DNA from 3 places in the Novosphingobium sp. BL-S-24 genome. Region 3 is predicted to be linked to each of the others. Evidence: riboswitches for the same ligand, from Rfam matches in the RefSeq annotation. Region 3 holds a riboswitch; each other region holds the start of a gene.
The links. A riboswitch is a leader RNA that binds a small molecule or an ion and turns the genes downstream of it on or off. The one in region 3 is predicted to bind cobalamin.
Positions count from the first base shown of each region.

Region 1 (10,458 bases), on a different replicon from region 3:
TGGGCGAGGTCAACCGGGCCGTGACCGAATACCAGGCCGCCGTTGATGCGCGCTACGCGGGACAGCAGTGATGCTGGCCTTTTTCCTCGCATCCGTGCTGGCCGCCACCCCAGCACAAGCTGCCGCCCTGCCGCCGCCAGAGCGGCGGCAGGAGTTGCTTTTTGAGGCGGCGAAGCTGGGCCGGACGGACCTAATCCCTCTGCTAGTAGAGAACGGCGCAGACGTGAACGCTTACGAAGCCAGGGGCTTCACACCGCTGATCTTGGCAGCGTATAATGGGCAGGCCGATGCGGTAGAAGCCCTGCTCAAGGCAGGGGCGGACCCATGCAAAGCCGATCTTATCCAGGGGAACACCGCGCAGATGGGCGTGGCTTTCAAAGGCAATGATCGGATCGCCGCTCGCCTGCTCCAGGAGAAGTGCAACGTCAATGCACGTAACAAGGCGGGCCAGACCGCGCTGATGATGGCGTCTTTGTTCGGCCGCACGGCGCAAATTGCAATGCTGCTAAAAGGGGGCGCGGATCCCGCTATTCTCGACATGGCCGGCCGATCGGCTGCGCTAGTGGCAGAAGCCCAAGGCAATAATGCAGCATTGACGCAGCTGAAGGAGTCTCGCTCGCAATAGTCCATCACCCTTCGGCCATTTTTCGATGGCATAGGAAATCGTTCAAACATAAACGCAAGAACCGCCCTGATATTGGAGGTCCCGAGCCAAAATGGGCGCCCCATTCAGGCCCTTCGTTCATTGCCTTAAAGTAGAACAATTCTGCCATTCAGTCTGCTGTGGGGAACGGCGGCTTCGATCAGAAGCAGTCATCTCGATCGAAGCCAACAGCATTTATTATGCGCAAGCATGATGGAAAGCTGTTGGCCGTCAAGAACACTTACAGTTTCATTGCCGCGTTGCTGCCATCAGCCCACTGGGCGGGCTACGTTACGAAACTCGCCATGTCGCTGGCGAGAAACAGCTGCCTGCGCAACATCCAAAGGTAAAGCCATTAGGTCCATAGCATCGAGATCGGCAGTCCTCACCCCGGGCAGCATATCCGGCAATCTCGAAGCCATGCTGCCGAAATCGGGGTGCACGTGCGGAAACCCCGCAGCGAAGTCGATCGCCCACGGCGCGCGAATGCCATTTTTCCAGCACCCCATACTTCAGGTTTGCCGCACCTCATAAAAACTTCAATTGCTTACAATTGCCTACTTCCTTAGTAGACTTTTGCGATGTCCGCATGGCTGGACATCTTGCAGCCGAGGCGACCACGTCAGGGCGTTCACCATCAAAATTGTCAGACGGCGCGGTGATAGCGCCTGGCAAAGGGGGATACCTATGTTCCGTAGATTCGCGCTGCGTCGGGCGCTGCCTGGTGTTTCGCTTGCAGTGCTAGCGATGAGCTATGCGAATAGTGCACAGGCACAATCCCCGCTGCCGGATGGCGTCGCTGAGGCAAGCGACGCAGGGGCCGGAGAGATTCTCGTCACGGCGCGTCGCCGCGATGAAGCGGCGCAGGACGTGCCAATTTCGCTCAGCGTCATTGGCGCGGCGGATATTCGCAGTTCGGGCACCTCTACCTTCAACCAGATCCAACAACTGGTGCCCGCGCTCCAGATCACCACCACCAACGCGCGCAATTCCAATGTCACGATCCGGGGGCTCGGCGCAAATGCCACGATCGCGATCGATGGTCTGGAATATGGCGTCGGCTTCTATGTGGACGGCGTCTATTATGGTCGGCCCGGTCAGTCTCAGGTCGATCTCATCGACCTGCAGCAGATCGAGGTGCTGAACGGTCCGCAAGGAACCCTGTTCGGCAAGAACACGACCGCCGGCGCGATCAACATCACGACCCGCGCACCGAGCTTCGATCCTGAACTGGTGGTCGAAGGCAGCGTTGGCAATTTCGACCAGCGCCAGCTTCGCGCGTCGGGATCGGCTCCGATCATCGCGGACAGGCTGGCCGTCCGCCTGACCGCCGCCTACACGGATCGCAAGGGTTTCCTGACCAACGTCTTCAACGGCAGGGACGCGCAGAACTACGAGAACCTCACCCTTCGCGGACAAATTCTGGCAAAGCCTATCGATGACGTCACAGTCCGCATCATCGGGGACTATTCGCGGCAGAAGCAATATTTCATGCTGTCGATCAATGACGAATATTTCACGACGCTGGCCAACGGCGAGCGCATCGCCAACAACATATTCGATCGTTCGGCGCGTCTGGGCTATACCCCGCTGGCGGCGGGAGCCTTCGACCGCCGGGGCGACGCCGATGCGCAGATCCAGGCGAATATGAAGAGTTACGGCGTATCCGGGCAGGTCGATTGGGATTTGGGGTCGGCTACACTAACCTCGATCACGGCCTATCGCTGGTGGGACTGGGATCCCCGGAACGATACCGACGGCACCTCGCTGCCGATCATGACCAAGCAGCACACGTCCAATCGCCAGCGCCAGTTCAGCCAGGAGATGCGCATCGCTTCCAACGGGCAAAATACGGTCGATTATGTCGCGGGTCTTTATTATTTCTGGCAAGTCGTACGCGGATATGGCTCGGCGGCCTTCGGGCGCGATTATGCCGCATGGAACTATAATCCAGCGACGACACCACCGGCGACGCTCGCGATCAACCGGTACGCGGTCGAGAATTTCGAATCGTCCAACTATTCTGATCCGACCACAAAAAGCTACGCTGCCTTTGGTCAGATCGACTGGCACATCGCGCCTTCGCTGACCCTGACTGGAGGTTTGCGCTACACGCATGAGAAGAAGGAAGGCAGCTTCAGCCAGTTCTGGGTCGGCGGCAATGACCTGTCCATCCTGTCCCCCGCCGATCGGGCGATCGCGACGGCGGCCCGCGCCTCCCAGCGTGAACTGGCCTTCGACGCCCGCGACAGTTCCAATGCCATATCGGGACTGGTGACGCTCAGCTACAAACCCGCCGACGACGTGCTGGTTTACGGCACCTACTCTCGGGGCAGCAAGTCCGGCGGGCTCAACCTAAGTCCCGGTGGCGCATCCCGCCCGGTGATCGCGCCGGAGAAGGTCGGCAATTTCGAAATAGGGTTGAAGTCGCAATGGCTCGACCACCGGCTGACCTTCAATGCCGCTGCCTATCTGACGGAAGTGCGCGACTACCAGACGAACATCAATGAGCAGACCGGCCCGACGACCTCGATCCAGTATATCGCCAATGTTCCCAAGGTGCGCTCGAAAGGTTTCGAGACGACGTTGAATTTCGCGCCTGTAGAAGGCCTGCGGCTGGGTGCTTCGGCGGCCTACACCGACGCGCGCTATGTCAGTTACAAGAATGCCGCGCAGGCACCCGAGCGCGCCTATCTCGGCCCGATCCAGGATTTGTCGGGCACGTCGTTTCCGCTGGTGCCCAAATTTACCTATACGTTGAATGTCGATGCATCCCGACCCCTTAGCGACGGCGTCTCGGTCTACACCCGTATCAATTATCTCCATCGCTCGTCGACCAATGCGACCGCGACGCTGAGTTCCTATGGCGTCATACCCGCCTATGGCGTGCTCAACGCCCGTGTCGGCCTCAGCTTTCTTGAGGGGCGCTATGACCTGTCCGTATGGGCACGCAACCTGGCGCAAAAGGACTTCTTCGTGACGAAGGTGGTTCAGCCAATCGGCGTAGTCACGGGCCTGCCAGGCGAACCGCGCACCCTGGGCGCCACATTGCGGGCAAATTTTTGACCGCAGCAGCAAAGCAGAGGACGATATGAGAAATATCATCAGCCGTCTGGCCGCAACAGTCGCCCTGGCAGCCATGACGATGGGAACCGGCGGCGCGCGGGAATCGACAGCGAAGAGCCGGCCCAATTTCCTCATCATCGTCGCCGACGATCTGGGTTATTCGGATCTGGGCGCGTTCGGTGGCGAGATCGAGACGCCCAATCTGGATAAGCTGGCGCAGTCCGGCTTGCGTCTGACCGGCTTCCACACCGCACCCGCCTGCTCGCCGACGCGGGCCATGCTGCTGACGGGCAGCGACAGTCACCGGGTCGGGCTGGGCGCCATGGCCGAAGTGATGGCGCCCAATCAAACAGGCCATCCTGGCTACGAAGGCTATCTGCGCGCCGACGCGCCGACGCTGGCGGAGCGACTGGGCGCGGCGGGCTATCGCACGCTTTACTCCGGCAAGTGGCACTTGGGCGTCGAACCCGACCAGGACCCGCACGCCCGTGGCTTCCAGCTCAGCTTTTCGCTGGCGCAGGGCGGCCACAATCATTTTGGCGGGGGCATGGGTTCGAACCCGAAATATGCCCCGACCTATCGCGAAAACGGCGTGCCCGTCACCATACCGGCCAACTTCTATTCGTCCGACTATTTCGGGCAGAAGCTGGTCGAGCAAATCAAGAGCACGCGTTCCGGTTCGGACGGCAAGAAGCCGTTCTTCGCCTATCTCGCCTTTACCGCGCCGCATTACCCCTTGCAGGCTCCACCCGAAACCATCGCCAAATATAAAGGGCGCTATGATGCGGGCTATGAGGTGCTGCGGGCCACGCGACTGAAGCGGCAGCGGGAACTCGGCCTGATCGATGCATCGGTGCAGCCGCACCCGTTGGTGGACGCCCAACCCTGGGAGACGCTGTCGCCGCGCGACAAGCAGATCGAGGCACGCAAGATGGAAGTCTATGCGGCCATGGTGGATCGGCTCGACACTGCCGTCGGCCAAGTGGTCGGTGCGCTGAAGGAAACGGGCGAACTGGACAACACCATCATCCTCTTCCTGTCCGACAATGGTGCCGAAGGCATGGAAGCCAGCCGATCGGGGCTGAAAATGCTGCGCGACATGGTCCCGCCCGTCAAGGCGCCCGAAGACATCGGCAACGCGGCATCCTACGCCACCTATGGCGAAGGCTGGGCGCAGGCGGCGACCGCGCCATCCTATCGCTTCAAGCTCTATGCCACGGAAGGTGGCACCCGTTCCGTAGCCTTCCTCACCGGGCCTGCGGTGCCAAAAGGGCAGATTGGCCGCGCATTTACGCATGTCACGGACGTAACCCCGACCTTTCTCGATCTCGCCGGCATTCCGCAGCCTTCCGCGCGAGGGGCGACGGCCCAGCCGATCGACGGTCGAAGCTGGAAATCCTTTTTGCAAACCGGCGCGCCGGTTTATGCTGCGGGACAGCCGATCGGCTCCGAACTGTTCAATTCGCGGTCCATCCGTGACGGTGACTGGAAGATCACCGATATCAGCGACGGGAAGTGGCGCCTGTACAACGTCGCCGCCGATCCCGGCGAAACGCGCGACCTTTCGGCGCTTGAGCCGGCCCGCAAGGCAGCCCTGGTTAGCGTCTGGAATGATTACGCCAGGCGCGTGGGCGTGGTGCTCGCTGATCCCCTGACTCATCCAGGCCCACCACGGGGGGCGGACTGACGATGCGGATCCGGCTTCCCACCCGGTCCATGGCCTTGATCGCTGCGCCTCTGGCTGCGATCGTCGGCGGCTCAGGATCGCCAGCGCCGACTGTGTCGCCGTCGCAATGCGACAGCCGGGACGACCGCATCGCCGTTCCTGCCGGCGGTGCTCCTCGGCGAGGACGGGCCCGGCCGCCCGGGCAATAGGGTAACGACCGCCGCCTTCTGGATCGACCGCCACGAAGTCACCAATCGCCAGTCTGCGGCTTTCGTTGCAGCGACGGGCTATCAGACCCGCGCCGAACATGAGGGGGCGTCTGCCCTTTTTGTTCAGCCGCTCGCACCTGTGCCGCTCGACAATGCTGCGCGCTGGTGGCGCCTGGTAAAGGGTGGGAACTGGCGCCATCCGCAGGGGCCGGACACTAATCTGCAAGGCCATGAAAACGACCCGGTGGTCCATGTCGATCGCGAGGATGCGAAAGCTTATGCCCGATGGGCCGGTGGCGCGTTGCCGACTGAAGCGCAATGGAACAGGCCGCGCGCGGCCGGTAGGACGGCCCGCGCAATCCGACCAGTTGGGCTTTTCACTCCGACGGCAGGGCGCGCGCCAACGTGTGGGAAGGCCCTTTCCCGATCCGTGACACAGGCGCTGACGGCTTTAAGGGTCTGGCGCCGGCAGGCTGTTTCGAGCCGAATGACCGGGGCGTTCACCACTTAGACCCTCCGCTCTGGTGTCAGCCTGGGGAGGCTTATTCCGACGGGCAACGACAGTCACTTGCGAAACGATATTCAGCGTCATAAGAAGCGCCGTCTCTTTCTGCTTCGGCAGGATACAGACATAGATCGCGTCGGTTCCCCGGAAACGGGGATTAAAAGGGAATGCGGTGCGGGTCCTTGCAAGAATCCTATGCCGCAGCTGTCCCTGCAACTGTAAGTGGCGAGCGCGATATACATGTGCGGACGGCATTGTGCCCCAACCGCCAGCCACTGGGCCGGACGCTAAATCCTGCGAGGCCTGGGAAGGCCGTATATCAAGCGATGACCCATGAGCCAGGAGACCTGCCGGCGTCTGGTCGCTCTTGCCTTGGTCCAGGGGATGGCCGCGGCACGGTGAACTCCGTCTGAGCGACGAACGAACGGCTGGACCTGCAAGTGCGGGAATCCGGGCGGTTGGGTGCGCGTTCCCGACGTTGCGGCAACCGTTCCTTCTTCGCGCCACCACATCTCCAACCGTTCGTAACTTGTCACTTGGCGCCCCTCACAACAGGTGCGCCGCGAAACGAACGGGGGTTATATGCAGTATTTCAAGAACGTCATGCTCGCTGCGGTTGGTCTGTCCTTGCCGACCGCTGGTTATGCCCAGACACCGGCGGAAGACATCAATCCCACACCTGACGCCATCATCGTGACGGGTGTGGTCGATCCGCTTCGGCTCAATCTGAAGACCGAAGGAGCCAGTCGCCTTGGGCTTACACCGCTCGAAATGCCAGCCAGCGTCGAAACGCTCGATGGCGACGCGATCCGGTTGCGGGGCGATCTGACCATCCAGGATGCTGCCGCGCGCGCTACTGGTATCGTCAACACATCCGGGGTCTTCGGCTATGGCCTGTCCGCCCGCGGCTTCACCGGGCAGAATTCGGTTATGACGCTCTACGACGGGATGCGGATGTACAACAACACGCTGACCTTCCCGGCTGACCCGTGGATGGCGCAAAGCGTGGAGATTCTGCGTGGACCAGCCTCCGTTCTATATGGTGAGGGCGCCATTGGCGGCGCGGTGAACGTCGTGCGCAAGCAGCCCTCTGAACAGATAGAGGTCAGCGGCCGCATCGGCATTGCATCCTTCGACAGTCTGAACGTCGCGGCGGGCGCTGGCGGGCCGATCACGGACGCCATCGGCTTCCGGGCCGATGCAAGTTATCGCCGATCCGAAGGCTGGATGGACCGCGGCGATTCTGACGCGATCGCCTTGTCGGGGGCCATTCACCTGAAGCCGACGGATGCGCTCTCCATCACCTTGTCCCACGACCATAGTAACCAAAATCCGCGGACGTGGTTCGGCGTGCCGCTGGTCAACGGAAAGCTGGACCGATCGCTGCGCCGGAACAACTATAATGTCGACGATGCCCGGCTGCGCTTCCGCGACAATTGGAGCCAGGCAAAAATCGAATGGGCAGCATCCGATGCGCTGACCATACGCAGCACCTTCTATCATCTGTGGGCCAACAAATATTGGAAGAATGCCGAAAACGTCACTTATGTGCCTGCGACGGCGACCAGCACCGCAAAAATTCAGCAATCCAGCTTCCTGGAACTCTATCATATCCAGAAGCAGACCGGGAACCGGACGACCGCCAATCTCACCCACAGGCTGGGCGGGATGGAGAACCAGATGGTTGTCGGCTTTGACATCAACCGTATCAGCTACAAGAATGTCAGCAACAGCGGCAATAACGCAACCCGCCTGGTCGATGTGAAGGATCCGGCTTTCACGCTTTTCCTCCACCAGGCCAACGCGCCTACCAAGCCCCGTTACACCAATAGGATCCGGCAATATTCAATATTTGCCGAAGATCGGCTGCAGTTCAGCGAGCAATTTTCTCTGGTTGGCGGCCTGCGCTACGACCGGCCTAAGATTACAAAGACAGACTATGTCAACGCGGCGAACAATTTCACGTCGACGCCGGACGCCGTCACGTGGCGGGTCGGGGCCGTCTATAATCCCGTGCCGACGCTCGCGCTCTACGGCCAATATGCGACCGCAGCCGATCCTGTTGGAGCACTGGTATCGACCAGTGTGGCGCAGAGTGATTTCGACCTGTCCACCGGTCGGCAATATGAAGCGGGCATCAAGCATGTTTTCTGGGGGGGCCGGGGCCAGTGGACATTGGCGGTGTATGACATCGTCAAGCGCAAGCTGCTGACATCCGATCCTTTGATCCCCACGATCCAGGTACAGGTCGGCGAACAATCCTCTCGCGGTGTCGAAGCGTCGCTGTTCCTGGAGCCGATCGATCGCTTGAGCCTTACCCTCAACGGTGCGCTGCTGCGTGCGCGCTACGACGATTTTGCGGAATCGGTGGGCGGGGTTCTGTTCCAGCGCGCAGGCAACCGCCCCAGCAATGTCGCCACGAAAAGCGCCAATGCGTTCGTCAGTTGGTCGTTCGCCGATGACTGGGTCATCGACGGGGGTGTCAGCTATGTGGGCAAACGTTATCAGGATGCGGCCAACAGCCGTGTCGTCCCCGCTTACACCTTGACGGACGCCGGTATCCGCTGGAAGTTCATTGAAGGCGCGAGTGCGGCGGTACGGGTGCGCAACATCTTCAACGAAATCTATGCGCGTGCGACCTATGGGGCGTCGCAATGGGTGCTGGGCGATCCTCGCACGGTGGAGGCGACCCTTCATGTCGCTTTCTAAAGTAGCAATCATGACCCGGCCAAGGCAGTCGCCACTCTCGCTGACCGCCTGGACCAAGAATGGGAAGCGTTGGCTTTATGTCTTCCATCGCTGGGTGGGCATCGCCTTATGTCTGTTGTTTGCTATCTGGTTCTTCTCCGGATTGGTCATGCTCTACGTGTCCTTCCCCTCCTTCCGCGCTGAGGAACGGGTTGCGACGGCAGCGCCGATCGAATGGCAACAGGTGCATGTTGGTCCGGATCGGGCACTGGCGAAACTGAATCTGGCTGCATTTCCTACCGAAATGCGGCTTGGCATGACGGGTGGCGGACCGGTCTATCGGTTCGTTACGCCCGACGGGCGGCGCGCCGTGTCGGCGCGAACGGGCGATGAAATCACACAGATCGATGCGCCGCGTGCGGAGGCGATTGCCTCCGCCCTTACCGGCGCACCGACAGTCTCTATTACTACTGTTGACCATGACCAATGGGTGGTCACGCGCGCCTACATGGCGATGGCCCCGTTCTGGCGGGTAAGGCTTGCCGATGCCGTAGCGACCGACGTCTACATCAGCCAAAAAACCGGTGAGGTCGTGCAGAATACGACCGCACACGAACGATTCTGGAACTGGTTGGGCGCATCCCGCACTGGATCTATTTCGAGGTGTTGCGGGTGTTTCAGGAACCATGGCGCCAGACAGTCCTGTGGACGTCAGGCATCGGACTGCTGGGGGCGATTGCCGGCGTCTGGATCGGCCTGTTGCGGGTCCGGCTCCGCAATCGCTACAAATCAGGGTCGGTCAGCCCCTATCGCGGCTGGATGAAATGGCATCATGTCGCGGGCTTGGCGGGCGGGTTGTTCGTCATCACCTGGGTGTTCAGCGGCTGGCTGTCCATGAGCCCATGGGGTGGATTGCGGGACAAGGCGGGTGGCGATGTGGCAAGGCTCTATGGCGCAGCGCGCCCCGGTTTTCCTGCTACTAATGTGGCGATGCTGACGCGGGCAGCCACAGGTGCGCGCGAGGCTCGCTTCACCTATGTTGGTGGTCGGCCGGTCGTCAGCTTATGGGGCGAAAGAAAGCCCCAGTTGCTGGACGGTCTTACGGGGCAGCAAATGTCGATGGATGAGGGCCGGATCCTCATCGCTGCACAGGCCGCCATGCCCGGCTCGACGCTGACCGGCGTGGATCGGCTGAAACGTCCCGATCGCTACTGGTATTCGACTGGAAATGTGCGGGACGACAGCCGACCGCTGCCCGTGCTGCGGCTCAAATTCGACGACGCTGCGCAAACATGGTTGCATATCGATCCAGCCACTGGCGCATTACTGGGTCAGGTTGGATCAGGTGCTCGCAGCTATCGTTGGCTGTTTAGCGCGCTGCACAATCTGGATTTCCCATGGCTGCTGATCTGGCCGCCGATGCGGCATACTCTGATCTGGCTGTTGTCAGGTGCTTGCCTCCTTATTTCAATCAGCGGTATCGTTGTTGGTTGGAGACGTCTTTTCCGAACTTAAACCCGGAATCGCCTCTAGCAACATAAGTATATGGGCGTTTTGTCGACAGGTCGATGATGATCGGAGCAGTGAAATCAATCGGCTCACAGAGACTGTATGGTCTGCTAATTGGAAATGGAGGTTTGAAAGGCGGTAATTAGGTCGATGGCTGAATGGCAGCTTTTTG
Region 1 is NZ_CM145488.1:961,275-971,732, reverse strand. It holds gene ACZ1JM_RS09910 (catalase) at 1-71, shown strand, start outside; gene ACZ1JM_RS09905 (ankyrin repeat domain-containing protein) at 71-625, shown strand; gene ACZ1JM_RS09900 (hypothetical protein) at 844-993, shown strand; gene ACZ1JM_RS09895 (TonB-dependent receptor) at 1,331-3,709, shown strand; gene ACZ1JM_RS09890 (arylsulfatase) at 3,735-5,396, shown strand; gene ACZ1JM_RS09885 (SUMF1/EgtB/PvdO family nonheme iron enzyme) at 5,544-6,095, shown strand; cobalamin riboswitch at 6,210-6,458, shown strand; gene ACZ1JM_RS09880 (TonB-dependent receptor) at 6,672-8,798, shown strand; gene ACZ1JM_RS09875 (hypothetical protein) at 9,450-10,292, shown strand.
Region 1: another riboswitch for cobalamin. It lies ahead of ACZ1JM_RS09880 (TonB-dependent receptor); the one in region 3 lies ahead of ACZ1JM_RS03900 (HoxN/HupN/NixA family nickel/cobalt transporter).

Region 2 (10,458 bases), on a different replicon from region 3:
GTGATCTGCTTTTCAAGCGGGATGCGCTGCAGTCGCAAATCGATGCGTGGCATCATGAACGCGCTAGCGGGGTGATCGATGCGGACGAATATCAATCGTTTCTCCGTCAGATCGGCTATTTAACCGACGAACCCGCACCCTTCCAGATCGCCCCAGGATCATTGGATCCAGAGATCGCCAGCACGGCAGGTCCGCAGCTCGTAGTTCCTATCCTCAACAGCCGCTTCCTGCTGAACGCGGCCAATGCCCGTTGGGGCAGTTTGTATGACTCGCTTTATGGTACGGATGCACTGGAGGCACCAAGTTCCGCAAAGGGTTACGATGCCGAGCGCGGTGCAAAGGTCATCGCATGGGCCAAAACATTCCTCGATGAAGCCGTGCCCCTCGCCACCGGCGGATGGGCCACGCTTACCGGACCTGAAGCGATGACGCTGAAGAAGCCGGAGCAACTGATCGGGACGTCGGCAAACGGCTATTTGTTCCGCAACAATGGCCTTCACATCGAAGTGGTGTTCGATCGCGACCATCCGATCGGCAAGAATGATCCGGCGGGCATTTCGGACGTAATCCTGGAATCAGCGCTTACGACGATCTGCGATCTGGAAGACTCCGTCGCCGCAGTCGATGCTGAAGAAAAGATTGCCGGGTATGCCAACTGGCTGGGGTTGATGCGAGGAAATCTGGAAGCGACATTTGCCAAAGGCGAGGGCTTCATGACTCGCCGCATGAATGCTGACCGTCAATACAAGGCGGTTGATGGCGCGGAGATTACTCTTGCTGGGCGCAGTCTGCTTCTGGTTCGCAACGTCGGGCACCTGATGACCACGCCTGCGGTACTCCTGTCGGATGGTGGCGAAGCACCCGAAGGGATCCTCGACGGCATCGTCACCAGCCTTATCGCGATGCACGATCTCAACGGCTCGGGCGAGTGTGGAAATAGCCGCAGCGGTTCCGTCTATATCGTGAAGCCCAAGATGCATGGGCCGGAAGAAGCGGCGTTCACCAACGATCTTTTCGATGCGATCGAAGACTTGCTGGGGCTTGCCCGTCACACTCTCAAAGTCGGTGTCATGGATGAGGAACGGCGTACGTCGGCCAACTTGGCTGCGTGCATCGCCGCGGTGAAAAACCGCATATTCTTCATCAACACCGGCTTCCTCGATCGCACTGGTGACGAGATGCACACCTCGATGCACGCAGGCCCGATGATCCGCAAAGGTGAGATGAAAAGCAGCTCTTGGCTGACCAGCTATGAAGACCGAAATGTCCAGATCGGGCTGGCTGCTGGATTTTCCGGCAAGGCGCAGATCGGCAAGGGGATGTGGGCAGCCCCGGATCGGATGGCTGATATGCTGGAACAGAAGATCGGTCATCCGAAATCGGGCGCAAGTACGGCCTGGGTGCCATCGCCAACTGCTGCGGTCCTGCATGCCACTCACTACCATAAGGTCGATGTTTTTGCCCGGCAGGCGCAACGTGCTGATGAACCGGTGGCGTCCCTGTCTGATCTTCTTACGATACCGGTGGCAAGTGGCCGCAACTGGTCGTCAGAGGAGATCGAGCAGGAACTGGAAAACAACGCTCAGGGAATTTTGGGCTATGTCGTGCGTTGGATCGACCAGGGAATCGGATGTTCCAAGGTTCCGGACATTCATGACGTTGGTCTGATGGAAGACCGTGCGACCTTGCGCATATCTTCCCAGCATATTGCCAACTGGCTCCTGCACGGCATCGCAACCGAGGAGCAAGTCGATGCCGCGTTTCAAAAGATGGCGGCCAAGGTCGACGAGCAGAATGCGGGCGACCCGAATTATGTCCCGATGTCCGGAAATGAGGCGAACAGCGTGGCTTATCAAGCGGCGAGGGACTTGGTGTTCAAGGGGACATCGCAGCCCAATGGTTACACGGAGCCTCTGCTTCATGCCTTTCGGCTCAAAGCAAAAGATCAGAACGGGATCGCGTTGCCGGCGTAAGTCCAACCGGCCTCAGAAACAGTGAGACACATTCGGTTGTCACAAACGACATGAAAGTGTCATCAAAAAGTCATACGCCGCGCTTCGACAGATTCGGAGTGACGCGGGATGAAGCAGAGAGTTGCATCGGTAGCAGGCGTGATCGTCAGTCTTCTGGCGGTCGCGCCCGCCTGCGCATCTGAGGATGAACAGGCTTGGGTAGGCGGTACGGCCACCATCAAGCTCAGTGACAAATGGCGCTTTTCTCAAGAGGTGGTGTCGCGTTTCAGCAATGACCGCAACGGGCTGTACGAAGTGGAGATGAACTCCATGATCGGGTTGAAAGTGGCGGACAAAGTAACGGTTTGGGTGGGATATACGCATGATCCCAACTATGAAGCGGGTCATTTCACGGTGATGGAGCATCGTGCACGCCAGCAGGTCACGTTCGACAATTTTCTAAAAATCGGGCCAGGCAAGCTCAGCGCCAGACTACGGACCGAGGAGCGTTGGCGCGAGGGCATTGATGGTACAGCGTACCGAGTTCGCCCCTACGTCAAATATGTCGTGCCCTTCCACCCGGGCGGAAAGACCGCGCTGGTGCTCAGCCATGAGAGCTTCATTGACTTAAATAAGACCAATTTCCAGCGTGTTCAGGGCGAAGAGCGAATGCGCAATCAGGTTTCGGTAACCTCCGCCCTGACCAAGAAGATGAGCTTGGAAGTAGGCTATCTTCATCAGCATGGCTTTCGGCCGGATGCGGACGACAGCAATGACAATGTCGCAACCGCGTCTCTCAGTTTGAGTTTCTGACCGTCTGAGAATGCAAAAAACAGCCCGGGCAGTTGACCGCATCGCTTAAAAGCGTGAAGTCCCCCTTGGAGTATCGCGAGCGAGGCTGCTCAGCGTTTGGGGGGCGGATGTCGTACAGATTCAAAGTGATGCTTCAGCATCTGTTGCCCAAGCGTCACTTGACGACCTTTGCCGGCCGTGTAGCTCGCGCTCAGGCCGACAGATTAACGACCGGCCTCATCTCGTGGTTTGTCGGCAAGTACAAGGTCGACATGACCGAGGCGGCGGAACCTGAACTACGCCATTACAAGAGCTTCAACGACTTTTTCACTCGTGCTCTGAAACCGGGGGTCCGACCGCAGGCGGACGCTGACTTTGTGTGCCCCGTGGATGGAGCGATCAGCCAGTTTGGCGCAGTGGACGACCACCATATCCTCCAGGCAAAGGGGCATCGGTTCACCGTCACCGAACTGGTGGGTGGCGACCAAACCCTGGCGGTCCCGTTTAGGCACGGCAGCTTCGCGAACTTGTACCTGTCGCCAAAGGATTACCACCGGTTGCACATGCCGTGCGCTGGCAGGTTGAGGCGGATGATCTATGTTCCGGGGTCGCTGTACTCAGTCAATCCCGCCACCGCTCAGGGTGTACCCAAGCTTTTCGCCCGTAATGAGCGGGTCGTCTGCGTGTTTGATTCCGCCGATGTCGGGCCTTTCGTTATGGTGCTTGTGGGCGCCACGATTGTTGGAAGCATCGCGACGGTATGGCATGGGGTCGTCAATCCGAAGCGTACCGGCACCATGGCGGAATGGACCTATTCCGATCAGGAAATCGTTCTCGCAAAGGGCGAGGAGATGGGCCGGTTCTTGCTGGGGTCGACGATCGTAATGCTGTTCCCGTCCGACACAATCACGTTTAATCCGCAGTGGGCGCCAGAACGAAATGTCCGTCTCGGTGAGTACATGGGCAACCGTCCTGAACGATAGATATCCTTACCGCGCTAAGAGACGAGTGCTCTAAAAAGGTTACTCTAGACATCTTGCCAATCTTGCAATGAAACGCTAGCCGCAGCTGCCCGCAACTTCTTTGAGCTGCGGGCAAGATCGCGTTGGTGCTTCGCAAGGAGCTTAAAAGGGAACGCGGTGAGAAGGGTTTTCCCTTCGATGCCGAGGCTGTCCCTGCAACTGTAAGCGGTGAGTGCGATGCATATTCGCGGCAGGCCAAGGTGCCCTGTCGCAGCCACTGGGCCGGACGCTAACTCCTGCGAGGCCTGGGAAGGCCGTGCATCGTGCGATGACCCGCAAGCCAGGAGACCTGCCAGCGTCCGGTCGCTCTTGCCTGGGTCCAGGGGATGGCCAAGGCACGGTGTACTCCGTCTGAGCGACGACCGCGCGGCAAGGGGCCGCAGCGCCGGGGGGATCCGGCGGGTGTTGTTGCGCCCGCGCTCCCGCGTTGCAACTGTTTCGGTACGTTGCCGAAACGCCTCCCCTACCGTTCGTAACTTGCAGCTACGCCGCCTGCTTCTGCAGGATTTCGGCGTCCATGAACGGGGGAATGAACTTTGACTAATATCCAATTGCCCGCCCATCGTAAGTTGGCGGCGGGCGCATCCGTCTTCGCGCTGCTTCTAGGCTTGCCGGCTCGTGCGGAGGAAGCCGACAGCACATCCGCAGACAGCATTGTCGTAACGGGCCTGCGCGCTCAGGACCAGCTGGACACAGCAAGCAGCGCTAGCCGTCTTGGCATCACGGTGTTCGAGACGCCCGCCAGTATCGAGGTCCTCGACGGCGATGCGATCAGGGCGCGGGGGGATTTTTCCATCCAGGAAGCCGTCAGCCGCGCTACTGGCCTTACGTTTCAGGGCTCCCCTGGCAATGGTAACACGGCAATGGCTGCGCGCGGGTTTTCGGGCCAAGGGTCGGTCCAACTTCTGGTGGACGGGACCCGCCTGTTCGTGGCGTCCGGCACCTTAACTTTTCCCGTCGATCCCTGGACGGTGGACCGCATCGACGTGTTGCGGGGTCCAAGCTCTGTCATATCCGGCGAGGGTGCCATCGGCGGTGCCATCAACGTGATCATGAAAAAGCCTGTGACCGATCGCAACGTGATGCAGGCTCGTGTGGCCTACGGTTCGGACAATACGATGCAGATCGCGGCGGATGCGGGTGGGCCCGTGGGTGGCGGTCTTTCCTATCGCTTGGCCGCCAGCATCAGCAGATCCGATGGATGGTTGGATCGCAACAGCGACAACCAAAATATCGCCATTTCCGGCGCCCTACGCTGGGATGCGACGTCAACGCTCAATTTCACGCTGGCGTCCGATTATGGGGACGTAGAAATCCTGCCGTACTTCGGAACACCATTGAATGCTGGCCGGTTCGACAAGCGCTTGCGTTTCATCAACTTCAACATCGCGAACAACCAGGATCACTTCCGTGACAGTTGGACACGTCTGTCTGCTGAGTGGCACGCATCCGACGCGCTAACACTGCGTAACGTGGCTTATTACCTCAGTTCGAATCGCGATTATCTGAATGCCGAAAGCTATCGGTTTTCTCCAGCGACCGGACTGGTCACCCGAGGCGACTATCTCAACATCATCCATCGGCAGGATCAGATCGGCGATCGCGGCGATGTAACGGTAACGACACCGTTGGGAAGAGACGTGGAAAACCGGTTACTGGTCGGCTTTGACGTCAATCGGATCAAGTTTCGCCATATCAATAATTCGCCTTATGGCGGCAGCACGGTGGTCGATCCGTTCAATTTCGAGCCGGGTGGTTTCATCACACCTGTGCCTACTTCTCTTGGCTTCCGCACGGTGACCACCCAATATTCTGCGTTCATGGAAGACCAGCTTAAACTTGGCGAAATGCTTTCGCTGGTGGCGGGATTTCGGCAGGATTGGTACGACCTCGAACGCATTGATGCGCGCACGCCGGCAAACGGCTTTAAGCGCAAGTATCACAGCAGCTCGGGTCGGGTTGGGGTAGTGGTGAACCCGACAGCCGACACCGCCCTCTATGGTTCGTTCACGGTTGGCACCGATCCCATCAGCGCGTTGATAACTACCTCGAACGCGCAGAAGGACTTCGGCCTTTCGCCTGCTCGCCAGTTCGAATTGGGCGTCAAGCAGCGTTTCCTTGACGGACGCGGATCGGCCTCCGTTGCCTTGTTCGACATAGAAAAGCGCCGCCTCCTGACACCTGATCCGGAGAACCGCCTGATAACGCAGCAGGTCGGCAGGCGCACGTCGAGGGGCATAGAGGCGACGCTTGCGGTGCAGGTCACAGACGCGTTCGGGATCGAAGCCAATGGCACTGTGCTCAAGGCTCGCTTCAAGGAGTTCGGGGAGGTTGTAAACGGGGTGGTCATCGACCGTGCCGGCAAAACGCCGCCGGGTATTCCGACCAAAACGGCAAATATTTCGGCGAACTGGCGTTTCGTTGAGCCATTGCAGGCGCGGGTGTCCGCCCGTTTCGTCGCGCCGCGTTTCACCGACAACGCCAACACGCTACGGGTGCCCGGCTATGAAGTGATTGACCTGGGCCTGCGCTGGACCATCAGCGATAAGTTGGCGATCGATGGACGGGTCAGCAATGTTTTCGACAAGATCTATTCCATCGGCAGCAGTTCGTCGCAATGGCTGCTGGGAGCCCCCCGGCGATTTGACGTTCGCCTCGACATGAGCATGTAGTCCGATGGCCCGCCCGGCTTTCATCAAGGCTGGCTTGCGGTGGCTCTATTGGGTCCACCGCTGGCTGGGCATCGCAGCCTGCGTGTTGATCCTGCTTTGGTTCGTGTCCGGGCTGGTCATGATGTACGTGCCTTATCCATCGCTGACGGATGCTGAGCGATTGAGCAGGCTGACGCCAATTGATTGGAGCCGGATACGGATAGGGTCTGATGAGGCGCTGCGCCGCGCCAAGTTATCGGAATTCCCTGATGACCTGCGGCTGGACATGGCTGCTGGTGAGCCGGTTTGGCACATCAAAACCAAAGCAGGCCGACTGGCGCTGTCTGCCGTCGACGGCCGCGCGTTGGTTGCTGCTGACGCTGCGTCCGCTGCCGCAGTGGCGCGTCGGTTCTCGCATTCGGGGGCGATAAGGGCTGTAGAGCGGATCCACGACGATCAGTGGACAGTAGCGCAGGGCTTCAAGTGGGCTCGCCCGTTATGGAAAGTTTCGCTTGCTGATGGGGAGGGCACGCAGATCTATGTGTCCTTCACCACTGCCGAGCCGGTACAGATCACTACCGCCCACGAGCGCGCATGGAATTGGGCTGGCGCAGTGCCGCACTGGCTCTACCTGACCGCGATCAGGCGTGATGGCTCGATCTGGCGACAAGTCGTCATGTGGACCTCGGGCGCAGCCCTCATCGTGAGCATCAGCGGCTTATGGATAGGCATTTTGCGTCTGAGGATGCGAAAGCGATACAAGAGCGGCGCCGTCACACCGTATGTTGGCTGGATGAAATGGCATCATCTGACGGGACTGGTCGGGGGTCTGTTCGCCATCACATGGATGTTCAGCGGCTGGCTGTCGGTCAATCCGTTCGACTTGTTCGTGCGTGAAGGGCGGTCTGATGCGGTTGCTCTCTACGTCGCGCATGCTGGAGCAGACTTTCCGGCGATAGACAAAAACGCCTTGGCCGCGATCGCCCCGCGAGCAAGGGAGGCGAAATTTTCCTGGATCGGCGGGCGTGCCGTTGTGACACTTGTGGAAGGGGAGGGACGATCCACAGTCGGTCAACCCGACGGCAGGATACTGCAGTTCACCACGCAGGAACTCGTCGCGAATGCGCGGCGTACGATGCCCGGTATTGCAATTCGTCAGATCATAACGCTGCGAGAACCCGATCTCTATTGGTACTCCCATGGGCAAACGAAGATCTTGCCGGTGATCCGCGTTATCTTCGGTGACTCGCAACAGACATGGGCCACCATCGACCCACATAGCGGCAAGCTGCTGAGCCAACAGAATGCAAGCGGTCGAGGCTATCGATGGCTTTTCAACGCTCTCCACGACTTCGATTTGCCATTCCTGCTCGCCAACCGTTTCCTGCGCGATCCTTTGATGTGGCTATTGTCTGGACTGGGAGTCGTGATGTCTGTTTCGGGTATTGTTATTGGATGGGTACGATTGGTTAGATGGACCCGCGCACGCATTCTGCGGGGCGGATCCCGATCACCCACCCATCAAATCAGCTAATACCGATTTGGTTGAACGACAGGCTATCCGAACTGCTCGAAGGGTAGCTGCCGAGTTTGTCACCAATCGATGCATCGAAATGCTCCTCCATCGCAGTCGATGCAGCGATCGGATCACACTCGGCTATGGCGTGCGCGATGCGACGGTGGAGCGAAAGGATGGCCATCTTTTCTTCAACCGTCTGACGGGTTTCCCACGCCTTAGGCACGGCGATCTCCATCTGCGGGCCGAAGGAACGGACAATCTGAGCGAACAGCATGTTCCCGGTCGATGCCGCGATCACCTGATGAAACTCTGTATCGTGCGCTGTAACGCTGTGCATGTCTCCTTCCGCCTTCGCCTTCGCCATCGCTTCCGCGAGTGCGAGAATCTGCTGCGCCTGTGCGTCGGTGCGCCGTGCTGCTGCCAAGGCGGCAATGCGGACCTCCAGCGTTCGTCGCACGTCCCAGACATCTGCGACACTGACCTGTGAGGTGGCAACCGCGTGCTCAAGGGAAGTGCCGATAACCGAGCCATCGATCGCCCCCACCCGGGCTCTGCGGCCGTTACCGACATCCAGTAACCGCAAGGCGGCCAGTGCGCCGAACGCTTCGCGCATCACGGCGCGGCTGACGCCCAGTTGGCTCGCAAAATGACCTTCCCCTGGAAGACTGTCACCGACTTTCAAATCATGGTCACGGATATGACCACGGATGGCTTGGACGGCTTGATCGACCAGCGATCCGCCATGCTCCAACAGGCGCGTGCTCATGCAGCCACCTTTCTCGCTCGATATTGCGTAGGCGCTTCACCGAAATGCCGAGCGAAAGCCCGGGTGAAGCTTGCATTGTTCAGGTATCCACAGCGATAACCTATCGATGATATCGGCAGGTCGGTCGCCAGGAGCATCTGGCCGGCTTCCCGCAGCCTTTGACTGGATATGGCATCTGCCACAGTACAGTTGAACATCTCCCGAAAGCCGCGAGTGAGCTTGCGCCGATTGAGACCCGAAGCCCGGGCTATTCCGTCAAGGGTTAGCTTTTCAGCCCATCGTTCATCTATTACCTGCCGAGCTGCCATCAGCCGCTGCGTGTCCGCGCGTGACAGTATGCCCTCCGGACTTACCGGGATTAGGATGTTCCCACGCTGGGCCAGCAGGAGATCGCAAAGCAGCTCAATACTCTTGGCCAGCCGATAGGGCGTCCGCGCGGCGTCCGGCAAGTCACAGTCCCTGATGGCAATTGCAATGGCGCGCAGCTCAGCGGGGAGGTGATGCAGTCCTTCATCCGTCAACATCACGGGGCCACCGGCGATCCGCTCGCATGCATCGCGCGAAACCAGCAGAATGAGGCGCGTGCTGGTGTCGGCATCGAGCGCGGAACTGGTGGGATTTGCCAGGTACTGCACAGTTGCTGCCACGCCTGGGCCGCCGAAGGTAAGGATGAACGCGACGGCGCTTGGGGGCGCTGTGACGGCACCCACTCGGCCTGGACCGACCAGGCTCAGCATTTCCGGAGAGACCTGGATTGCAGCTATTTGGCCTTGCATGACGCCCCCTAAAACCTGTCCCTCTCCAATAACCTATCTGATAGCTTTTTACAAGAGGTATCAGATAGGTTCGAGAGTGGCGGAGAAGGGGGCATGGCGCATTGCCTGGACGAACGCGGCGACTGAGATGAGGCTTACGATCACGCCGACGATCGCCAGTCCTTGGCCAAGGTGTGCCTCTCCTCCCAAGAGATCACTGGCCAAGGCGACCAAAGACGGGGCAACGCCGAAGCCGACCAATCCCGCAAGCGCGATGAAGGCGCCTATGCACAACCCTCGCAATTCGTTGGGTATCAAAACCGTTAGCGCCACCGACGTCACCAGGCCCGTGATGGTGCCGCAAAACATCAACAGGCCGATCGCGGCCCCAAACAACGGCACGCTTGGAGCGACCGGGAACAATGCGGCGGGCACACCGACCGATGCTGCGACGATCGCTCCTAACAGCAGACCGCCGCGTCGTCCGCTACGTTGACCAAGATCGGCAGCGAACCCGCCCATGATGGAGCCCGCAAGCCCGGTCGCGAAGATCAATGCTCCCATCCATCCTGCGAAATCCTCTGGGGGCACGCCATAGCTGCGCGACAACACGGGCGATGCCCAAATGCTTGCGGCAGCATCGGCCATGACCACACTGACCTGGCCGATGAACAAGGGAAAAAGAAACGCACGGCGTGCCCAAAGCTCACCAACGACCACGCGGAAGGGGGCGTGGGTGCTGGCGACAACTTCCTTTCGGGACGGTTCGCGCAGCGTGACAAGTGGTAGCGTGAGACAGAGGCTGATGAGCGCAAGCAGCAGATGCACGCCGCGCCACGGCGCCAGCGCTCCCAACCCTGGCAGTGACAGGTGAATAAGCAGCCCGAGCAATCCGCCCGCCAAGGCGAAGGCTCCAGCTTGTCCAAGGCATTTTCCGACAGTGACGATCAGCATCGCCCGACCGCGCTGCTCCGGGATGCACAGGTCAGCCGTCAGCGACA
Region 2 is NZ_CM145488.1:2,596,179-2,606,636, forward strand. It holds gene ACZ1JM_RS17820 (malate synthase G) at 1-1,973, shown strand, start outside; gene ACZ1JM_RS17825 (DUF2490 domain-containing protein) at 2,082-2,765, shown strand; gene asd (archaetidylserine decarboxylase) at 2,873-3,727, shown strand; cobalamin riboswitch at 3,834-4,077, shown strand; gene ACZ1JM_RS17835 (TonB-dependent receptor) at 4,303-6,438, shown strand; gene ACZ1JM_RS17840 (PepSY domain-containing protein) at 6,443-7,951, shown strand; gene ACZ1JM_RS17845 (FadR/GntR family transcriptional regulator) at 7,944-8,702, opposite strand; gene ACZ1JM_RS17850 (helix-turn-helix domain-containing protein) at 8,699-9,478, opposite strand; gene ACZ1JM_RS17855 (MFS transporter) at 9,539-10,458, opposite strand, start outside.
Region 2: another riboswitch for cobalamin. It lies ahead of ACZ1JM_RS17835 (TonB-dependent receptor); the one in region 3 lies ahead of ACZ1JM_RS03900 (HoxN/HupN/NixA family nickel/cobalt transporter).

Region 3 (10,458 bases):
TCGCGCAATGTAGATGTCGTCCACGTAAGCCGTGACGGGGGCATCGAATGTTGCGGTAGACTGACTGTTGCCCAGACCACGCAAATAGTACGCGTTGGCAGATGCGAGGCCAGCGTTATGCTGCGAAATCATGCCAGGTACGAACTTCGACGTGCTCAGCGTGTCCTGTACGTTGAGTCGTTCAAGCATCGCATCGCTGAATGCGGAAACGGTTACCGGCACATCCTGAAGTTTTTCAGCTCGGCGCTGGGTGGTTACGACGATTTCTTCCAGTCCTGACGACCCGTCCCTGGGCGCCGGCGCGTCTGCGTCTTGCGCATGCGCCGCTACGGCGACGAAAGTGAGAGATGATAGAACCGTCGTTAACAGCAGTCGGTGATTGGTCATGGTCTAAGCCCTCATCTTTGGCGACCTTTCGCCGGAGCTTATTGTTATAATGATATATCTATATGTCAAACAATTGACGCATTGAGATCAAGTTTATCATTTTATCACGATAATCCAATGACATAACGTTGAAAAGGCATAGGCTGGCTTGCGTGTGCTCGAAGCAAGGGGTGGAGGCAAAACCGCAGGAATGGTATCGAATTCGATTGAAAAATTGGCTTATTCCGGTGACGATTTTGGCATCGCAAGCGGCCAAGCCGATGATTCGACGAAATAACGCGAGTAACATAAAAGTTACAAACGATAGCGTGCGTTATCCGCCGCTGGAGATCCAGATCGTCGCGGCATAATGGTCGGCATTCGACAGAAACTGCGATCGCGCAGGCAGATCCCTGACCCTTCGAAACCATCCCGACGCTTCTATCACATCGTTGCAGACCGGATTTATGTAAGCGATGCGCAAAGGCGCGGTGACGGCCGCCCTGTGCCGATCCCTGCGGGCCCTTTCCAAGACCTCACCCATGATGTGATGCCCGAAGCTGTGAAAGATGTAGCACACCGTGGTAGCGCTCAAGTCGTGATCGATTGCGTTGGCGGCGATTATCTCCACCTTCTTTGTGCGGAGACGACCTTTCTGGTGGTTGATCTGTGCCTGCTGCGCGAGGCTTGCAACCAACTCAACTCCCTCGACCCTACATGCGCCCATATGAGCGGCGGCGAATACGGCGCGACCCATACCGCAGCCCAGATCGGTCACCGTGTCATCGGCGTTCAATCCAGCAGCTTTGAAGACTTCGAAGATATCCCGGTAGGGCGATGGGATGTAATGCATGTACCACTCGCGATCACCGGGGCCTCCGGTGCCGGGGTGGAAGCCGAACGTGCTTACGCCGAGGTATCGGTCCCATAACTCGTCGGCCGGCTGACGCAGCCTGGCGCTGAGATTGTGGTTACGTAAGCTGGACCACACCGATTTCGCCTCCTGTTACGTGACCGGTCGACGGATTTCCCTCTAGCCAGTGCTTTCGAAGACTTCGTTCGATCGCTTCAGACAACTGGCTGAGCATGTCGTACCGCCTGCGATATAAAGCCCGCTTGCGTGCCGGGATCTGATCGCGTGCGCGCACTGTCGCGCGTACAGGGAGTTCAAACATGGTGTCATCAATGCGCACGGCGCCGCGTTCAATCCACACTTCGTCATAACTGACGCGGACTTCCGCCCTGCTATCGCCAAAGTACGGTGCGCGATGGTGCTGGTACTGATCGGAAACCAGTAGTATCCGCGCTACGCCCAGTTGTATGCAAAGCATGCGGAACAGCTCGATCAACAGATCACGGGGCCGCATGCCATGTGCCTGACGGGTGAGATCGCGGTAAATGTCCATTATCTCGGGAATGTCCCTTGGATTGCGGCCCTGTACCGCGCCGACATGGGCAATCAGGTCGCCAGCTTCCCGTCGCAAGGCGAAAGCGATCGAATAGATGCGGTCGTCTCCCCGGAACAGGTTAAGCACCAGCGGGCCTTCGTTCTTGAACCAGATCGCCTCATCCAGGACCAGGCGTAGGCCAGGGTCGATCGCGGACAGATCGCCGATCATCGTCTCCCGCTGCTCATGCGGGTCGAACAGCCATCGCAGCCTGACCATGGCGTCGTAATGATCGCGAAGTTTGGTCAACCGCGTACGCGCATTCCAGTTGGTCGATTGGTAGGGATGGATGACCGCGTCCAGCATCGTGGGCCGAGCGCGTAAGCGACGACGGAAAGGCGTGTCTTCGTCCTGGCGGATCGCGGAAAACAGCAGGTCTTGGTTACGCCAACCGGAATAGACGAAACGCGCACGCTGAAACGCGGTGTTCAACATATTGCTTTCAGCGACAATTGCCGATGATCGGCAAAGCCAGCTGAAATACAGGACCATGGCCGAAAACCCCGACGCCATGACTAGTATAGCAAGTAAAACTGTGAAGACCGGGACGGCATATCATAGCGAAGGCCGCCGGCTTCCCGATCTTTTAGTGTTGCGACTCGGGTGCAAGCGCCTCCGCGAGCGAGCGGATGGACCGCCCGCAAGCCCCCCGATCTGCCTGATCCCTGACGTCTAGTCATTCAGTCCCCGCTGATATTCTCGCTTTGGGAAAGTTGCACATGATTGATGCCCTCGACATAGGACCAAGTACCTAGGCATTATGCCTCATGAAATGTGGTGAGTCGGAACAATGGCCTGAAAATCAACAAGGCGAATTAAGTAAGCGCCACTCACAATAGATCAGTGAAATTGTGCACATAACCAAGAAGAGGAGGGAGTTGGATTGCAAATGCGAACATCAACCCTGCCCTCACCGGGGCGCACAAAGGCGTGTGAACTGCCGCAACTCTCACACCAGCCCGTTCGCAATGGCGAAGGCTACCATGTGGGAACGGTTTCGCGTCCGGGTCTTGAGACGGATGTGGTCGATATGCCGTTCGACGGTTCGGGGTGCGATCTCGAGCTGTTTGGCCACTTCCTTGGCGGACAGGCCTTGAGCGATCGCGCGAAGGATCTCCGACTCGCGATTGGTCAGCGTTTCGAGGATTGTGTGCCGATCTTCAATCATTGGCCCGAATCCAGTTGGCAGCAAATTGAGTCAAAGCGCGTCTCCATCAAAGCTGATCAATCTTCGTGGCAAGAGCGGACGGGCGCAACGGCAATAGATGTACGTAAAAATCGGACTTAAGACTAAACTTGTACTATTTGGTTAAGGCGTGTTATATAAAAATATCAATCGTAGAATCCACTAGGGTCGCCCCACAACACATATCGCATACCCGGATTACCGAGCATTTAAATCGGTGATTCTGAGGGATTTTCACGCATATAGGGGGTTATCATGGATAAACTTAACAACTTGCAGCTGACCGTCCGTGAGTCCGAAGTAGTCGGTCTGGTGGCGCGAGGCATGTCTGCCAAGGAAGTTGCAATTACGCTGTCGATCGCGCCGTGCACGGTCGAGCGCCATGTTGAAAACGTGCGACTAAAGACCAGAACGCGCAATCGGGTGCACATGATCGCCTATGTCATCCGTAACGGCATGCTTGGTGACGGAACGTCAGGGTACATCGTACACGCCGCCTGAGCATCGGTTCATCAGGCTGCAGCTGGGTTTTTGGACGAGAGGCCGGCACAATTTGACGTTCGTCTACGGACGTACCGTCAACGTGTTCACGCCGGCCTTTGTCCAGGCCAAATAATATCTTTGCGTGCCACTCGGTCTCCTGCCTCCTTTCAAGGATGACAGTCGTCCGATGCTCCTTTTCGTTCCATCTGGTGCGGTACGGTCTTTTGACCCCTCACTTTATCCAGCCGCTGGAACGCTTTAACTACTATGGCCATCCCCAAACGGTGTCCAGAATTAGTGCAACCGCAATGGTTTGAATTTGGCGCTCGTTCTTCGGGAGGAGCAGGCCACCACCGGGTATCAAGATAACAGGTAATAGCTGGCGTGTTCCGCGAAGGGACACCGCCAAAGTGCGACTTTCCAATCGCACCGGCTGCGATACGAGGGCCTCGGCACTTCCGCCACGTGAGACCCACCCGTGACAGCAATTCGTATCGCTTCCTTGTCCGTCGCGGCCATTGCCGCTGTGATTGCTGCCAGTCCGGTTCTTGCCAGTTCGGGTATGATTGCCGGCACCGATGTGCTGCGCAACTGGAACCTCGTGGTTCTGGGCGATCTGACGTCGTCATCCGAGGTGGAAGGGCGCACGTTCGTCGGCGGAAACCTGGAAGGCAATTCGTCGAACTATCAGATTCAGCCGCTTCCCGCTTCCAACACTGGCACGCCGGGCCTGACCGTGGTGGGCGACGTCAACGGCGGCCACAAGAACCTGAACAACGGTTCCGGCGCGATCGTTGGCGGCAACGTCAACAGCGGCCTTAATCTCAATGGCGCCGCGCAGACGGTTCTGGTTGGCGGCTCGATCAGCAACACCAACGTCAACAACAACACCGTCACGGCGGGCCTTGCCGCCAGCGATCCAGCCTTCGCGCAGAACCTGACCCAGCAAAAGAGCCTGATCGAAACGTCGATGACCGGCCTCAGCGTATCGATGAGTAAGCAGACGGCTAATAGCGACCTCACGATCAGCGGCAATCGCGGCACGTTCGATGCCAAGCCGGATGGCAGCGGCGTTGCCGTTTTCAACATCTCGGCCAGTGACCTGAACAAGATCGGTGAGATCCAGTTCAATCTTAACGGCGCGGACACGGCGATCGTCAACGTATCGGGCGGTGCGATCAAGCTGGACGACAACTTCCTGGGCGGCACCCAGAACCTGGGCGAACATGTGATCTGGAACTTCCCGGATGCCAAGGACCTTTCCTTGACCACGGCCTGGGGCGGTTCCGTGCTCGCCCCCGGCGCGGCCGCCAGGACTGCCAATTACATCCAGGGATCGGCCGTATTCGGCAGCCTGGTGCAGAACGGTGAAATGCATATCGGCACGTACACCGGCGGTTATCAGGTTCCCAGCGATCCGGGTACGCCCAGCACTCCCGGCGGAAGCTCGGGCGGCTCCCCGGTGCCGGAACCGGGCGTAATCGGCCTGATGGCTTTGGCGACCGGCGGTCTGATGCTGCTTCGGCGTCGTCGTCGCACCCCGGCGAACTGAACCTTCCGAAAGCCCGATACCCGCGATCCGGCCTTGCGGCCCGGCGCGTGTACGACTAGGTGCGATCGTGTCGATCCGGCTTTGAGGCGGGTCGGCATTGATCGCGTCGGTGCCCCGAAAGGGGCTTAATAGGGAACGCGGTAAGAGGGGTGCCCCCTCGAAGCCGAGGCTGTCCCTGCAACTGTAAGCGGCGAGCGCGATGCATAGGCCGGCGACCAACGCGGTACGCCGGCAGCCACTGGGCCGGACGCTGAAACATGCGAGGCCTGGGAAGGCCATGCATCAAGCATTGACCCGCGAGCCAGGAAACCTGCCGGCGTCTGGTCGCTCTTGCCGTGGCCCAGGGGTTGGCCAAGGCACGGATACTCCGTCTGAGCGACGTACGTGCGGCGGGGCCGCACCGGCATACCGTGCCGGCCGCTGATTGGCGTCCGTCCGGCATGGATGCGCCGGCCGCTTGTGCGGAAGCCCCTCCGTCAGGTTCGCTGACGCCCGGGGTATCGATGAATGCAATACCTGAACGACGCGCCCGGCGCGCCTTCGCAACGTGGGAGTCGGACGGCTTCCCATCGAGGCGCCGGTCCCCGGCTGCGCTCTCGTGCCACCGCGATTATATCGTGCCTGATCGGGGCGAATCTCCTGGTATGGGGGTGGGCGTTCAGCGTTTTCCATTCCAGCCCGGTACTGCTGGGAACCGCCTTGCTCGCATGGAGCCTGGGGCTGCGCCACGCCGTGGATGCAGATCACATCGCGGCGATCGACAACGTGACGCGCAAGCTGATGCAGGACGGCCAGCGACCACTGAGCGTCGGGCTATGGTTCGCGATCGGCCATTCCGCCATCGTCCTGATCGCGGCGACGACGATCGCCCTTGCCGCCAGTACGCTCGACGATTTTGAGGCATTCGGTCGGTCCGGTGGCGTGATCGCGACGATTATCTCGGCCGCATTCCTGTTCGTCATTGCCATCATGAACCTCGTCATTCTGAGAGGCGTCTGGCAGCGGTTTCAACAAGTTAGGCGCGGTGGCAGGATCGTGGAGGACGATCTTGACATGCTGCTGGCCGGGCGCGGTCTGATCGCCCGCATCCTTAGGCCGGTGTTTCGGCTGGTGCGGCATCCCTGGCACATGGCGCCGCTTGGTTTTCTTTTCGGCCTGGGCTTCGATACCGCGACCGAGGTGGCGATACTCGGGCTGTCGGGCGCCCATGCAGCGGATGGGATTTCGCTGGTGACCGTCCTGGTATTCCCGGTGCTGTTTGCGGTCGGCATGGCGCTGGTAGATACCATCGACGGCATCATCATGCTGGGTGCTTACGAATGGGCATTCGTGAAGCCCATTCGCAAGCTCTATTACAATGTCGTCATCACCGCGATTTCCGCGCTGGTAGCGCTTGTGATCGGTTCGATACAGACGGCGGCGCTGCTGTCTGACAAGTTCGGGTTGGAAGGCGGGGTATGGTCAGGTGCGGCCATGCTTTCCGAGCATTTCAACACCCTGGGTTTCCTGATCATCGGGCTATTCATATTTTGCTGGATGGCCAGTTACGCCGTCTATCGCTGGAGCGATCTCGACTCAGTGGGCTGATGGGCGAGGTTCAGACCGACTTGCCACCATTCCAGTGAGATTGGATCTTTCGCCAGGCGTCCCGTTCCACGTCGATGATTTCGTCGAACTGTTCGGGAGCATGATCGGGCCATCGGTCACTGGGCCAGTGGCCTGTCATGGCAGCAGCAATCGTGGTCTGTGGCTGGATCTGCGCGAGGAAATTGGCTGCCGCTTCCTCTCGCCATTTCCGCAGGGCCGGGATGTCCACGCGCGCCAGCATGACGGTGGTATCCGCTGCCACATTTTTGCCGATCTGCTCGCCTTTGTAATCGTAGATCGTTGATGGCGGTGACTGTGGGCCACCGTCGAAATTGGGGCTGGCGAGATAGACCATGTTCTCGAACGCGCGGGTGGCGCGTACGTGAAACGCGCCTGCACGCTCCAGATAATCGAGGTGGGTTCCTGCCGCCGCGATGGGATTGACGATTACCTCCGCCCCTTTCAGCGCCAGCGAACGGCACGCCTCCGGCCAATGCGGCTCCGCCCCGATCGTGGCCGCCATCCTGCCAAGGGGGGTGTCGATCACCGGGAAGAACGCGTCCTCGCCAAATGTCTCGATGAATTTGGAATAGACGTCGATCGGGCTGGTTCGCAGCGACAGTGAATAGCTCTTGCGATGGACGAGCGCGAGATTGCCGTCCGGCGCGATGATCGCGCACGACAGGAAATAGCGGCCAGGGAAAGCGGCGTGACGTTCGGGCGCCTGAACGACGATCCACGCCCCCATTCGCCGCGCCGCCGCGCCGATACGGTCCAACTCCGGCCCCGGAAATTCCAGCGCGGCGTCATGCCACACTTCCGACGATACCATGGCGTGCCCGCTGATGCCGAACTGCGGAAAGACGATCAACTTTGCGCCGTGGTCACCGGCGACTCGTTCAGCAACAGCGATGGTGTGGTCGATATTCGCCAGCAACTTTCCACGATCGGGCCGCCCATCCACAAACATGGAGTTCGGCACCACACGGCAGGCGGCCATCGTATAGGGTTCAATCTGAGACATACCGGTTTCCAACGTAGTGAGGGCAGGGCGGTCTACCCATTTGTCAGGTGATCGCACCAGCGGGATCGGCGGCGGGGTCGACAGCACTTTCGGTGGAAGGTATCGCTTCGTCGTGGCGCTCTGCCGCGGCGAGTTCGTCGGCGTCCAGCTTGTAGAAGCACATTGTCAGCAGCGCACCGGCCATCGCCAGGGCAGGGATGACCGATTCGCAAAGCATGATCGCGCGAATCGCTTCCGGTCCTTGCTTGCCGACCGCCCCATTGCCTGACGAAACATATCCCATCACCGACAGAAACGCGCCCAGCGCGGCAAGCGATGCGGCAGAGGACAGCTTGTCCAGCAGCGTCGTGATGCCGGCAAAAGCCCCCTCGCGGCGCTCGCCACTCCGCACGAAATCAAAGCGAACGGCATCGGAAAGCAGGGCGTAGGCGCAGAGGATCATCCCGCCTCCGGCAAGGCCGCCGATCACGGCGCGCGCGCCGATGCCGAGCAGACTTTCCCCCGGCCCGGCCAGAAGCCACGACAGGTGCGTCGATCCATAGACCGCCAAGGCAATCATGTAGCACGCGCGCCGACCCAGATGACGCGATGCGAAGACCCACATCGGCATCGAGAACACCATCGCCACGGTGGTCAGCATGAAATAAGTGCCCAGCACCTGATCGCCGACATTCAGAACGAATCGCGTGAAATAGGCAAAGCTCGCGGATCCGATCACCGTCCCGAAAAGCAGGAATACGTGGGCGATCGCCAGCACACGAAACGGTCGATTGGCCCAGACGACCACGAACTGGCGCCATACGTCGAACCGCGGGCGCTTTGCGGTGGCGGCGGGCGGCACGGTGCGAGGCGCGTCCTTCAACAGGCGGACGGCAGCGAACGTGGCGACAAAAACGATCGCGCCGACAAGGATTGCCAGCAGCAAGTGGCTTTGTCGGCTTGGCCCGATCATCCCCAGCATCCACGTTGGCAGAGTGGACCCGAGCAGCGCACCGATCGCATTTCCATACGTGCGCCACGCCATCAGCCGCGCGCGTTCGGTGGGATCGGTCGAGCTTTCGACGACCATCGCGAAACCGGGAATGGTCATCAGCGTGTAGCCGGACGCATGGATGGCCAAGGCCAACGCCACAAATATCTCGGTCAGCAGTATCGACTGAAAGTCGGGCGCGCCGAACAGCATCACCACGCCGAGAGGCATGGCTAAGCCACCGGCAAACAGGAACGGCAACCGTCGCCCCCACCGTGATCGTGACCGATCGCTCCACGCGCCGACGGTGGGGTCGAGAAACCCGTCGTAAATCTTGACGAGGGCGAAGATCAGGCCCGCCGTTCCGGCCGAAATGGCAAGGCTGTCGGTCATGAACCGCAGGCCGAGTACGGTGACGACGTTTTGCCCTGCCGCATGAGCGAGTGGGATGCAGAGCGAGCCGATCCTGATGCGCCACGCCTGTTTCCCGGACGAGACGGGCGGCGGCGCGGTCATGGCCGGGGCAGACAATGAAGCCACGATGTTCTCCTGATGGTCGCATTCTCGACCATGATGTGCCGACAGATGGCTTCGCAGACGTAGTTAGCCTGCGCGGGCTTCGGACGGCACGCGCAGGCCAGATCGATCAGAACCGCACGCCCATTTCGAAACCGACCTCAAGCGGGCGACGGGGGGTGGCGTGGAGGCACTGCTGGTTGGAGCCATAGAAGGCCGTATTGGTCTCGATAAAGCCGCATGTGGTGGTGCCGCCGGCAAGCCCCGCGCCCATCGTGCGCCGGTTGTTCAGGAGGTTCCGGCCGAACAGCGCGAAGTCGACCGCCGGGGTCGTCCAGGCGATTCGCGTGTTGAGCGTCCAGGAAGAACGAACGGTCACGAGATTGGCGGTGTCGGCATAGAACTTCCCGCGATAGGCGGCGTCAGCGCGGAAGGTGAGATCGCCGGTGTCCATCGGCACGGCATACTCCGCGCCGATATTGCCGTTCCACCACGGCACGTTGGCCTGCGTCTTGCCTTTCATGATGATCGAACCGTCCGCGCTTGGCGGGAATCCGACTGACGAACTGGCTGCCAGGATGACGGGATCGGCATTGGTGAACTTCTGCTTCGCGTATCCCAGCGTCCCCGTCAGCGAGAAGCTTTTGGTGATGGCCAACCGCGATTCCGCTTCGAATCCCCAGATATCCGATGCGCCGATATTGTTGGTTGCCGTAACGAAGCTGGTCGCTCCGTTGACCACATAGGGAGTAGAGCTGGTGATCTGCTGATTGGTGACCCTGTTGAAGAAGCCGGTAAGGTTGAAGATCATCCGGTTGTCGAAAAATGCGTTTTTCGTCCCGAATTCATAGTTGTCCAGCTTCTCAGGCCGGGCGTAGATCAGTGTCTGCGGCTGCCCTGGCGGTGTCGCGTTGGAGAAGCGCCCGCTTTTCACGCCGTTCGAATACAGCGCGTAGATCATGTTCTCCGGCGTGATGCGGTAGCTCAACGTCACGCGAGGTGAGAAGGTATTCGCGGCGCGCTTGCCCTTCGTATTGTTAGGGATCGCGCACGTCGTGCACACCGGATAGATCTGTTCTTCGCGGGCGTAACGCGCTTCGCCGCTCAGGGTGAGATCGGGGACGATGTCCCAGTCGAAGCCACCAAACCCGGCTATGTTCGACACTGATAGCTTGGCGACCAGTCCGGTCGGGTTAGCTGGCGTGGCGAAGCGTAGCAGTTCGAAGACGTTCTCTTCCCAGAAGTAATAGGCGCCAACCCGCCAGCGCAGGGAAGAGGCTCCGGGCGACAGAATTTCGATCTGGTGGCTGGTGTTCTGGAATTCTT
Region 3 is NZ_CM145487.1:863,739-874,196, reverse strand. It holds gene ACZ1JM_RS03930 (TonB-dependent receptor) at 1-387, opposite strand, end outside; gene ACZ1JM_RS03925 (methyltransferase domain-containing protein) at 701-1,357, opposite strand; gene ACZ1JM_RS03920 (DUF535 family protein) at 1,338-2,327, opposite strand; gene ACZ1JM_RS03915 (response regulator transcription factor) at 2,764-2,982, opposite strand; gene ACZ1JM_RS03910 (response regulator transcription factor) at 3,256-3,501, shown strand; gene ACZ1JM_RS03905 (choice-of-anchor A family protein) at 3,971-5,035, shown strand; cobalamin riboswitch at 5,126-5,367, shown strand; gene ACZ1JM_RS03900 (HoxN/HupN/NixA family nickel/cobalt transporter) at 5,624-6,622, shown strand; gene ACZ1JM_RS03895 (nitrilase-related carbon-nitrogen hydrolase) at 6,633-7,646, opposite strand; gene ACZ1JM_RS03890 (MFS transporter) at 7,690-9,156, opposite strand; gene ACZ1JM_RS03885 (TonB-dependent receptor) at 9,263-10,458, opposite strand, start outside.